2 regions of the Geobacillus sp. Manikaran-105 genome follow, and region 2 is predicted to be linked to the other one. Evidence: predicted binding sites of a transcription regulator. Region 2 holds the regulator's gene; the other holds the start of a gene.
The links. The regulator LexA, encoded in region 2, represses DNA repair genes until DNA is damaged. The targets are predictions, from matches to a motif close to CGAACATATGTTCG.
Positions count from the first base shown of each region.

Region 1: the regulator LexA is predicted to act here: its motif matches at 3,583-3,596, upstream of addB (helicase-exonuclease AddAB subunit AddB).

Region 1 covers NZ_PIJG01000008.1:57,960-64,172, forward strand. Annotated here, with positions in the region: gene addA (helicase-exonuclease AddAB subunit AddA) at 1-39, opposite strand, end outside; gene addB (helicase-exonuclease AddAB subunit AddB) at 36-3,542, opposite strand; gene lepB (signal peptidase I) at 3,681-4,235, opposite strand; gene CV945_RS04195 (TVP38/TMEM64 family protein) at 4,232-4,855, opposite strand; gene CV945_RS04200 (competence protein ComK) at 4,957-5,496, opposite strand; gene CV945_RS04205 (hypothetical protein) at 5,624-5,818, opposite strand; gene aceA (isocitrate lyase) at 5,923-6,213, opposite strand, start outside.
Region 2 covers NZ_PIJG01000001.1:169,611-175,823, forward strand. Annotated here, with positions in the region: gene hflX (GTPase HflX) at 33-1,280, shown strand; gene CV945_RS00870 (methionine gamma-lyase family protein) at 1,294-2,565, shown strand; gene CV945_RS00875 (MerR family transcriptional regulator) at 2,642-3,043, shown strand; gene glnA (type I glutamate--ammonia ligase) at 3,086-4,420, shown strand; gene lexA (transcriptional repressor LexA) at 4,519-5,142, opposite strand; gene yneA (cell division suppressor protein YneA) at 5,300-5,605, shown strand; gene CV945_RS00895 (YneB family resolvase-like protein) at 5,624-6,213, shown strand, end outside.

The DNA of each region.
Region 1 (6,213 bases), on a different contig from region 2:
CCGGCTTCCGGCCGGCTTCGGGCGAAACGCAACGCTCAAGATTCTCCCCTCCCTTTCGTTATATTCTTCATCACGTCTTCCCCCGTCTGTGGGGCAAGCTTTCGGAATTCGTTGCCGGACAGCGCCTCGTCAAATTGGCATATGGACTTAAAGGCGCAAAAGTCGCACGCTGTTTTGCTTTTCAGCTTGTACGGGGCAATCGATACAATGCCGTCAGCGATTTGTCCGCCAATATCGGCAAACAGACGGCGGACGTGCTGGCGAAGCGCATCAAAATCAGAAGCGCTCGCGACCGAAGACTGCGAATGAATCGCCCCGCTGCTCGTCAGCCTGACCGGCACAATCAGCGACCGCTGCCCTTTTTCCAATTGACTGTCCATCAGCCGGATTGCCTCCACATCGGCAAGCAGCAGACCGCGCATCCGAAACGGCTCAAGAAGTTGTTTCGCCATCTCCGCTTCATCGTCAAGCCACTGCTTCGCCTTCACAATCGGATTATGGACATGGAAATAGAGCACCCCGGCCGGCAGTGCCGGCTGTTTGACAAGTTGCTCAGCATACGTGAGCACAATGTCCAAATAGGTAAGCATTTGCAACGCCAAACCGTAATACACTTCCGTCAAATCAAGCGTTTTGGCGCTCGATTTGTAATCGATGATGCGAAGAAATACTCCTTCGCTGCTTTCTGCCTTGTCAACGCGGTCGATTCGCCCGACAAGCTCCATAACCGTCCCGTCGCGAAGTTGAAAGCGAAGCGGCGGCAAGTCGCCGCCCGGTCCAAACGCCAGCTCGAGCCCGATCGGAACAAAGCCGCTCGCCCGCGCATGCTCGCTCAACACGTGGGTTGTGCGGGCGACAACGTGTTTTAATTTCCGTTTCATATATTCATAGCGAGACGAGCTGGACAGCACTTGCTGTTGAATGAGGGGGGCAAGCCGTTCGACCGCTTCATCCGACAGACGCTCGCAATCCGGTTGGGACAGTTCGCGCCAATCAACGTGCTGTTCGCGCAGCCGGTCGGCGATTTGTTTAATGGCCGCATGGAACAACTGGCCGACATCCGGCGCCTCGAGGCGGAAAATGCTTCGCTCCTTTAAGCGCAGCCCGTGTGAAATAAAATGGGCGTACGGGCATTTTTGAAACTGCTCCATGCGCGAGACGCTCGCCTGAATTTTTTTTCCGTACAACCGCCGGCTCCATTGTTTTTTCAACGGCGCAGCTTTGTTTGTATAAAACAGCGCCGACACCGCCTTTTGCACCCTCTCGTTCCATTCCGGGCGGGCGATGAACACGTTGTACACATCCCACCAAAGCGGATCGATGCCATAGTTTCGCTTCCATGCGCGCAGCTGGCTGACCAAATACGTTTGTGTCGCCTGCGGCGCTGTCACAAACGCCTCCGCCTTCTCTTCCGGGGCATCGAACGGATCGTTGCCGCACAAGCGCACCTTCACCTTCGGGAACAGCTCCGACAATTGTTTAATCAGCGGCGATGGCATGAGCGCTTTCCCTTCGCCATCGGCCAGCGGGTATGTAACATACAGCCGTTCGCTTGGACAGGCAAGCGCCAGGTAGATAAAAAACGGATCGTAAAACAGCTGTTCCCGGCTCCCCGGCGCAAGCGCCACACCGAGTTCGCGCAGCTGCTCCCGTTCGATTTCCGCCATAAGCCCATCCTCTTTCGCCCTGGCCGGAATGACGCCATCGTTGGCGCCAATGACAAACGCATACTTCACGCCGATGAGGCGCGAACGGTCGAGCTGGGCGACGATCACTTGATCGATGGCCGGCGGCACAAGGGAGAACTCAAGCCGGTCAAGCCCGGCCTCGATAATTTTGGCAAATTCGGCTAACGACAACGGTTCCGCTCCGAGCATTTCAACGTATTGGTCAAGCAAATCGATGACCGCGTTCCACACCTGCTCATGCTGGCGCGCTTCCACGAGGCGGCCTTCCGCTTCCGCCTGCGCGCTCATTTGTTCCAGCTTTTTCGGAATCTGCAATTCTTCTAACAAGAGATATAGCGCCGTGCAATACCCGCGCCCGTCCTTAGCCCGGCGCAAACGGCGCTCAAGGCGGCGGAGCGGGGCGGCCAGCGTCTCCCGCCATTCGTTCAACTTGTCCTCAAATTGCCGTTCTTCATCCGTCTGCGGCACATTCAACCCGTCAAGCGCCCGGTAGCGCCGATACGGCCAGCGCTCGCCGCTCGTCCATTTGTCCCCCTTCATCCCATAAGCAAGAACATAGTTTTCGAGTTTGTCGGCTGCCTCGCGCCACATGACCAAGTCACCGTCCAACGGAAAGAGCAAATCCGTCTTCACAGCGCGAAACACCGCCTCATACCGCCAGTTTGTGGAAATGGTTTCCAAAGCAGCGCGCACAAGTTCAATGAGCGGATGATGGTGCATCGGCTCTTTTTCATCCATAAAATACGGGATGCCAAAATCAAAAAACACCGTCTTCACAAGGTCGCGGTACGCCTCCGTTTGGCGGATGACGAGCGCGATGTCGCGATAGCGCGCCCCTTCGTCGCGGACAAGGCGGATGATTTCCCGGGCGACTGCTTCCAGTTCTGCGCGGCGGTTGGCCGCCTCATAAAGGCAGACCGCACCGTCTTCCGCTTCGTAAGGTGGCAGCGGGCGGCGATGAAACTGCGCCTCGAGATGGGCGAGCGCCCCGCTTTGATGACGTCGGTTTTCCGCGAGCACGACCGGCTCTTCAAGCAAAACATCGTTGGCCAAGGCAAGCTCGCGCAACTGGCGGTACGTCTGCGCCGGCAGATAAAACAAGTCGAGCTCGTCCGGCATCGCACCATCATACGGGCGGTCGACCGTCAGGCAAACGGTGACCCGCCGGCAATGACGAAGAAGCTGCTCAATCACTATGTATTCTTGCGGGGCAAAATGATGGAATCCGTCGATATAAACATCGGCATCGCGCAAATAGCAGGAGCGGGGGATTTGTTCGGCGAGCAGGCGCAAATAATCTTCCGAATCGAGGTAATGGCCGCTTAAGCTCCGCTCGAGCTCTGCATAAACGAGCGCGACATCGCTGAGCTTATCGGCCAGCAGGCGCCGGCCCGGCCGGCTCGGCCCGCTTTCCAGCTCCTCGACACGGCGGCGAAGCTCGTCCGGCGTTAAGCAATACCGCTTGCATTCGGCGATCATCTCATGCAGCTGCTCGACAAAACCGCTTTTGTCCGCCGCACGGCCAAACAGTCTAAGCTCCTGTTTCCGCTGTTCAATAATTTTGCGAATCATCATTTGCACGCCGACATCGTGGACGTGGTAGCGGTTCATGCCTCCCGTCTCCTGCAAGACGCGCCAGGCGAGGCGGGGGAAGCTGAACACTTGGGCGCGGATCATTCCTCCTGCTCCCTCGGTATGGATTAAGGCGTATTCACATTGAAACGTCATCTGCTCCGGAACGAGGTAAACAATCGTCTTTCCTCTCGGATCTTCCTGCAGCTTGCGGCGGATTTCCGCAAGACACATAGCCGTCTTCCCGCTTCCCGATCGTCCAAGCAAAAAGCGAAGCGACACGGCGATCACCACCATTCGTTTCCTTTATCTCTTCCATTTTAGCACATATGTTCGTATTTGGTAAAGAAAAAACTGCCTTCCTTGAAAGCAACCGCTCCCTTAGGCAAAACCGCCGCCGCACCTCGATGCGCCATTTTCTCAAAAATGGAAAGCAATCTCCCGAAACGGCCAATAGCGGAGGTCTACCTTGCCGACCACTTGACTGATTTTGACGAAGCCGAAATGGCGGCTGTCCCAACTGCTGAGCCGATTGTCGCCAAGGACAAAAATGCAGCCGGCCGGCACCCGCTTTTCTCCCGTCACCTCTTCAAGGGTAAAATCGCCTGTCAGCTTCTCGCTAAGGAGTTGCTGCTTATACGGCCGCAAATACGGTTCATCGACCTGTCGACCGTTAATATACAGCACATCGTTTTTGTACTCGATCCGATCCCCCGGCAGCCCGATGACCCGTTTCACGTAATCTTCCTTTTGATTGGCGTGAAACACGACAACATCAAACCGATGAATCGGGGCAATTTCATAACGGATCTTATTGACGATCAGCAAATTGCCGCTTTGCAGCGTCGGCATCATTGACTTTCCTTCCACCATATAATTGCTGAAAACGAAAAAACGGAGCATGGCGACAAACCCGACAGCGGCGAGCCATGGCCAGCGGCGTCCCCGCTTCTTTCCTTGTTTCCGTTTGGTCACTCCCCGTCCTCCTCGCTGCGTTGTTTTTCCGTCAACGAAAATCTCGCCTCTACTCGTTTTCCCGCATACCAAAGCAGCAGCACAACAACAGCGATCGCCGCCGTACGCAACGGCTGGCGGACAAGCGCCACCAAGTCATACCCGATAAAGCTGATCGTAAAAATCATGATCATCTTTCCAAGCAAGACCGCTAATACAAACTGCTGGCGGCTGATGCGTGACAGACCGGCAACGATATTGACAAGCGCCGACGGGGTGAAAGGAAAGCAATACAGCAAAAACAGCGGCCCGAATCCGTGCCGTTCAATCCAGTGCATAAACTGGCGCACTTTTGGATGGCGGCGGACAAAATGAAAGAAACGCTGCTGGCCGATCTTCCGCGTCAGCCAAAAGACGATGAGCGAGCCGAGCGAAGCGCCAATCCAAGAAATGAAAAACCCTTTCCACAACCCGAATGCCGCTGCGTTCGCCATCACAAACACAACCATCGGCAAAATCGGAAAAAACGACTCGAGCAGCGTCGCCGCAATGCCGGGAAATATGCCGAAGGAACGGTAATGGTCGAGCAAGGAAAGCACGTGGTCGAGCGTGAGCCATTGTTTCAAAGTTTCCATATTCATCGTTCTTTCTCCATTCAAATGCCGTTTATATTTTTATTTTACACGCTCGGCCGCGCAATTTGAACTTTTGCTTGTGAAAACCCATTTTTTTATCATGGCGGTTATTCCGTCACATGCTTTTCTTGCTGCATGCGATATATGTATTGCAGTTTGCGCTCTCTCGCCTCCATTCGCTCCGACAGTTTCGTCCGCAGCTGGGCTGTTCGGTGCAATTGGTTGATGAAAGATTTGCAGGACACATCGAGGACAACGCTTTTCCCGTTGCGGAAGTATACAACCGTCCGCTCATATTTCGCAGGCTCATACCGATAGACATGCATATGCGACAGCCAAACACAGCAGGAATCTTTCGGGGAAGCGGTGGGAAAGAAGTAAATTTCGTTGGACGGTTCAATGGCGATCGGCGCTTTGTGGGTGATGCCGATCACGGCCTTTGTTCCCTCTTTTCTGCCTTGAAAGCTGCAGCCATAATAATCGCAGCTATGTCTAATAATGTCGAGGGGCGTTTGTTTGACAATGTACTCGCCATCTTCCTCGACGACCTTTGCATACAGGTCATTGTTCAACAAATAAGGGAGAATCGCCATCGTATAACGGCTCACGACGAAATGGTTTAGGATGATAAATTCATTTACTTTCATCGTCTCATCTCCTCTCAACGAACTCACCACTCCTATCATACCACTAATAGTTATATTTTTCTATATTTTGAAAAAAGTTAGCGGGTTTTTTGCACAAAAAATCCCATGACGATCGTCATGGGCATTGTCAGGAGTTTTCAAACGTCTGGCCGATTTCTTTCATTGCTAAATACTCGTTCGCTTGCTCGAGCGCCGTATGTTCGCCGACCGAGTCGCCTGCATACGTTTCCTCGTTCATCCACGATTGTTCAAAATGGAGATCGGTGCTGACGCGGAATTCGGCAGGGATTAGCTCCGGCAGACTATCTTTTTTCTTTTCCATTTCATCGCCTCCCTCCGTCTATAGAGTGCGCCAGCTTTTTCCTTTTATACGCAAAAAAAGCCCGGTCAAACCGGGCTTCCGTCGATATACGGCAATAGCCGCCGTCAAGCGGTCGTAAACTGCTCCTCTTCCGTCGATCCTTTCAAAGCGACTGTTGACGATTGGCCGCCGGAGATCACTTGGGCGACTTCGTCGAAATAGCCGGTGCCGACTTCGCGTTGATGGCGCGTTGCAGTGTAGCCATATTTTTCAGCGGCAAATTCTGCTTGCTGCAGTTCGGCGTATGCAGCCATGCCGCGTTCTTTGTAGCCGCGCGCCAGTTCAAACATGCTGTAGTTGAGCGCGTGGAATCCAGCCAGAGTAACGAACTGGAACTTGTACCCCATTTTGCCGAG
Region 2 (6,213 bases):
ATGTTCGCCGCGAGGAAAGGAAGGGGGATGCCATGACCCGTGAACAAGCCATTATCGTCGGCTGTCAGCTGGCTGGTGTAGACGACGGACGGTTCCGCTATTCGATGGAAGAGCTCGCGTCGCTCGTGGCGACGGCAAACGGCGAAGTGGTTGCCGAACTGGCGCAAAAACGCGAAGCGCCGCATCCGGCGACGTATATCGGCAAAGGAAAAACGGAAGAGCTCGCCGCCCTTGTCAAGGAGCTCGAACCGGATCTTGTCGTTTTCAACAGCGAGCTTTCCCCAAGCCAGGCGCGCAATTTGACAAACCTGCTTGGCGAGGTGAAAGTCCTTGACCGGACGCAGCTCATTTTAGACATTTTTGCCCAGCGCGCCCGCTCAAAAGAAGGAAAGCTGCAAGTCGAGCTCGCCCAGCTCGAATATATGCTGCCGCGCCTTAGCGGCCAAGGGGAGGCGCTGTCTCGCTTGGGCGGCGGCATCGGCACGCGCGGGCCGGGGGAGACGAAGCTTGAGACCGACCGCCGCCATATTCGCCGCCGCATTGACGACATTAAAGCGGAACTGCGGCGCGTCGCCGAGCACCGCGGGCGGTACCGCGAGCGCCGGCAAAAAAACCGAGCCTTTCAAGTGGCGCTCGTCGGCTATACGAACGCCGGCAAGTCGACGATTTTCAACCGGCTGACCGCCGCCGATTCGTTCGAGGAAAACTTGCTGTTTGCCACGCTTGATCCGCTGACGCGCAAATGCGTCTTGCCATGCGGCTATACGGTGCTTGTCACCGATACGGTCGGGTTCATTCAAGACTTGCCGACGACGCTTATCGCCGCATTCCGCTCGACGCTCGAGGAAGTGACGGAAGCCGATTTGTTGCTTCACGTCGTCGATTCGTCTCATCCGGATTACGTTGCGCACGAGCGAACGGTGTTGCGGCTGCTCACTGAATTAGGGGCTTCTTCCATTCCGATGGCCACGGTGTACAATAAAAGCGATCAAAAAGCGTCGGAATTCATTCCGACAACGACTGCTTCCATCATGATCAGCGCGCTTTCCGCGGCTGACATTGACCGGCTTCGTTATTTTCTTGAAGAAGCGGTGAAACAGCAGATGGTTCATTATGACGTATCGATCCCGAGCGGGGAAGGAAAACTGCTCGCCCAGCTAAAATCGGACACCATTTTGCACGAATGGCATTATAATGAACAGGGGGGCACGTACGACTGTCAAGGGTACGTGCTGCCAGCGCACCCCTTGTATGGGGAATTGCAATCATTCCAACGGTAGAAAGGGTTCATCGATGTTTTGGACACAATGGAAACATGGGGAAATGATCGCTGCACTCGTTGAGGAAGTCGAACGGCAAATTGCGCCGATCCATCGGCGCATCGACCGGATTGTCGATGCGAACCAATATCGCGTGCTCGACAGTTTCCGCCGCCACCAAGTGAGCGACGGGCATTTCATTCCGTCGACCGGGTATGGCTATGACGATATCGGTCGCGATACGCTTGACCGCATTTACGCCGACGTATTCGGGGCGGAAGCGGGGCTTGTGCGCCCGCAAATCATCTCCGGCACGCACGCGATTGCCATCGCTTTGTTCGGCGTTTTGCGCCCGGGCGATGAACTGCTTTACATCACCGGCGCTCCGTACGATACGCTTGAGGAAATCGTTGGCATCCGCGGCCGCGGCGTCGGCTCGCTGAAAGAGTTCGGCATCCGCTACCGGAGCGTGCCGCTGGCGGAGGACGGTTCCGTTGACTTTCAAGCCGTTCGCGGCGCGCTCCACGAGCGGACGAAAATGATCGGCATTCAGCGCTCGCGCGGTTATGCGACACGTCCGTCGTTTACGGTGGATGAAATCGCGGAAATGATCGCTTTTGTCAAAGCGATTAAACCCGACGTCGTCGTGTTTGTCGACAACTGCTACGGCGAGTTTGTGGAGGAGAAAGAGCCGTGCCATGTCGGCGCCGACTTGATGGCTGGCTCGCTCATTAAAAACCCGGGCGGGGGCTTGGCGAAAACGGGCGGCTATATTGTCGGAAAGCAAAAATACGTCGAAGCATGCGCTTACCGGATGACCTCGCCGGGCATCGGAGCGGAAGTCGGTCCGTCACTGTATGCGTTGCCGGAGATGTACCAAGGGTTTTTCCTCGCCCCTCACATTGTCGGCCAGGCGCTCAAAGGAGCGGTGTTTACGGCGGCGATGCTCGAGCGCATCGGGCTTTCGACATCGCCGTCGTGGAAGGAGAAGCGCACGGACCTTGTGCAATCGGTCCGCTTTGACGATCCAGAACAAATGGTTGCTTTTTGTCAAGCCATCCAAGCCGCTTCTCCAGTCAACGCCCATTTTACCCCGCACCCAAGCGAGATGCCGGGCTATGAAGACAAAGTCATCATGGCGGCCGGCACGTTCGTGCAGGGCGCGAGCATCGAGCTGACGGCAGACGGGCCGCTGCGGCCCCCATATGTCGCCTACGTGCAAGGCGGGCTGACGTATTCACACGTCAAAATCGCCATTTGTTCAGCCGTCCACCGTCTGCTTGAGCAACAGCTCATTTGTTTGTGAGAAAATATGACGCATCATTGACTGTTTTCTTGACATTATGGTAAAATGAAGGTATCAAAAGCGAGGAGGAATTGGCATGAGCAGTCATATTCGTCGTTCCATGCCATTGTTTCCGATTGGGATCGTGATGCAGCTGACTGACTTATCCGCCCGCCAAATCCGCTATTACGAAGAGCACGGCCTCGTCACGCCGGCGCGCACCGAGGGCAACCGGCGGCTGTTTTCACTCAACGACATCGACCGTTTGCTCGAGATTAAAGACTTGATTGACCAAGGCGTAAACCTCGCCGGCATCAAGCAAATTTTCGCCGCCCGGCAAGAAGGGCGCCATGAGCAGCCGGAAAAGGTCGAAAAAGTGGGGAAACCGAAGCTGTCGGACGAAGAACTGCGCGAAATTTTGCGGAATGAATTGCTGCAGGCCGGACGGTTTCAGCGCGCATCGCTTCGCCAAGGAGATCTCGCTCGCTTCTTTCACTAAGGATTGAGAAATGATTTCGGAGCCGGGGGAGGAGTTTCAATCATGGCAAAATATACGCGCGAAGACATTATGCGCATCGTCAAAGAAGAAAACGTCAAGTACATTCGCCTGCAATTCACCGATATTTTGGGGACGATCAAAAACGTCGAAATCCCGATCAGCCAACTTGAGAAAGCGCTCAATAATAAAATGATGTTTGACGGGTCTTCGATCGAGGGGTTTGTCCGCATCGAAGAATCGGACATGTATTTGTATCCGGATTTGGACACGTTTGTCATCTTCCCGTGGACATCGGAAAAAGGAAAAGTCGCCCGCTTTATTTGCGACATTTACAATGCGGACGGCACGCCGTTTGAAGGCTGCCCGCGCTACAATTTAAAGCGCGTGTTGAAAGAGATGGAAGCGCTCGGCTTTACGGCGTTCAACTTGGGAGCGGAACCGGAGTTTTTCCTCTTTAAGCTCGATGAAAATGGCCGTCCGACGATGGAACTGAACGACCGCGGCGGCTACTTCGACTTGGCGCCGACCGACTTAGGGGAAAACTGCCGGCGCGATATCGTGCTTGAGCTTGAGGAGATGGGCTTTGAAATTGAAGCGTCGCACCATGAAGTTGCCCCGGGCCAGCACGAGATCGATTTTAAATACGCCCATGCCATCAAAGCGTGCGACGACATTCAAACGTTTAAACTCGTTGTCAAAACGATCGCCCGCAAACATGGGCTGCATGCGACGTTTATGCCGAAGCCGATTTTTGGGATTAACGGTTCGGGAATGCACTGCAACTTGTCGCTGTTTCGCAACAACGAAAACGCCTTTTTTGATCCGAACGGCGATTTGCAGTTGAGCGATACGGCCCGGCAGTTTATTGCCGGCGTGTTGAAGCATGCGCCGAACTTTACAGCTGTCACCAACCCGACGGTCAACTCGTACAAGCGGCTTGTTCCGGGGTACGAGGCGCCATGTTATGTCGCCTGGTCGGCGCGCAACCGCAGCCCGCTCATCCGCATTCCGGCTTCGCGCGGCATGAGCACGCGCATTGAAGTGCGCAGCGTCGATCCGGCGGCGAACCCGTACTTGGCGATGGCCGTGCTGTTGGCGGCCGGGCTTGACGGCATTCGCAACAAGCTCACTCCTCCGGCGCCGGTTGACCGAAACATTTACGTCATGACGAAAGAAGAGCGGCTTGAAGAAGGCATTGTCGATTTGCCGGCCACGCTCATCGAAGCGCTCGACAATTTAAAATCGGACGAGGTGATCGTTCAAGCGCTCGGCAAACATTTGTTTGAGCACTTCGTCGAGGCGAAAGAAATCGAGTGGGATATGTACCGGACGACGGTTCATCAATGGGAATTGGATCAATATATGGAACTGTATTAAACATGAAAAAAGCTGTCCAAGTGGGGACAGCTTTTTTTGTCGTTATGATGGCCGGCTGGGCTGCAGCGTGAGAGCGACAGCGCAGCCCCTTCTGCCGGTCAGTCAATCAGGCGATACACGCCGATCACTTTGCCAAGAATGGTGCAGTCGCGAACGATGATCGGCTCAAGGTGGGCGTTTTCCGGCTGCAGGCGGATATGGTCCTTTTCTTTGAAAAACCGCTTCACTGTCGCCTCATTCTCTTCCGTCATGGCGACGACGATGTCGCCGTTGTTGGCCGATGACTGCTGGCGGACGATGACGTAGTCGCCGTCTAAAATGCCGGCTTCGATCATGCTGTCGCCCATCACTTCAAGCATAAACAGCTGCTCCTCCCCGGCGGCGAGCCGCTTCGGCAGCGGAAAATAATCCTCGATGTTTTCGACCGCGGTGATCGGCTGGCCGGCTGTCACTTTGCCGATGATCGGCACGGAAATGATCTCCTCTTTTTTCCCCGCTGTTTCCGCATCGCTGTCCAAAATTTCAATGGCGCGCGGCTTGGTTGGGTCGCGGCGAATGTATCCTTTGCTCTCCAGGCGCGCAAGGTGGCCGTGAACAGTGGAGCTCGACGCCAGACCGACCGCTTCCCCAATCTCCCGGACGGATGGGGGGTAGCCTTTCGTTTTCACTTCGTGCTTAATAAACTCTAAAATTTGCTGCTGCCGTTTGGACAGTTTTGTCATCCTTTTTCACACCTCTTGCCACATCATTTGTTTTTATTATAGCACGGAGCAGATGAAAAAACAAACATAAGTTCGAGTTTTTTTGTTGACACAAACAAGTGTTCCTGATTATAATTAAAGAAAAAAGCGAACAAACATTCTAGGTGGGGTGGAGAATATGAAAAAAGGGTTGATGCACTATGTCGTTTTTTCCGTCTTGCTCGCCCTGATGCTGGCTGCATTCGTTTACGCCGGCGATCCGGTCGATCCGAACGAATACATGACCGTAACGGTGGCTTCCGGCGACACGCTTTGGGGGTTGGCGAGGCAGTATGAAGAGGAGCATGGACTGACGCCGGGCGAGTTTATCCGCTGGGTGGTGGAGGTAAACCATCTGTCGGGCCCGCGCCTTACAGCAGGGGAACAAATCGTCATTCCTGTGTTAAAATCAAAGCATGGCGGCTCATTGGCCGTCAACCGGTGACAGAAGGAAGGGATGGCCATGAAGGCAGTCATTTACTGCCGCGTCAGCACGGACAAAGCGGAGCAGGAAACGTCGCTGGCCAGGCAGCGGGCCGAGCTCGAGAAGCTGGCGGCCGACTGTGGCTTTGAAGTTGTCAAGGTGATTGCCGAACAGGCGAGCGGCTATGAAGCCGACCGCGACGGCGTGTTGGAGCTGTTGTCGCTTTGCGAAGAACATCAAGTTGATGCTTTGCTCATTCAAGATGAAACGCGGCTCGGGCGCGGCCACGCGCGCATGGCGGTGCTGCATTGCCTGAAAAAGAGGGGCGTGAAAATTTACAGCGCCAGCCATCGCGGGGAGATGCCGCTGTCAGAGGCCGATGAAATGGTGCTGTCGATCATCGCCATTGTCGAAGAGTATCAGCGGAAAATACATAACGCCAAAATTCGCCGCGGCATGCGGCGGGCTGTCGAGCGCGGCTACCGGCCGGACCGGAACTTGACGCGGCGCGGCGAGAACGCCGGGCGCGACCGGGTCGAGCTGCCGGTTGAAGAAATCGTCCGCCTGCGCGGGCACGGCTTAACGTTTGCGGAGATCGCCGCCACGCTCCGAAGCTTCGGTTACGAGGC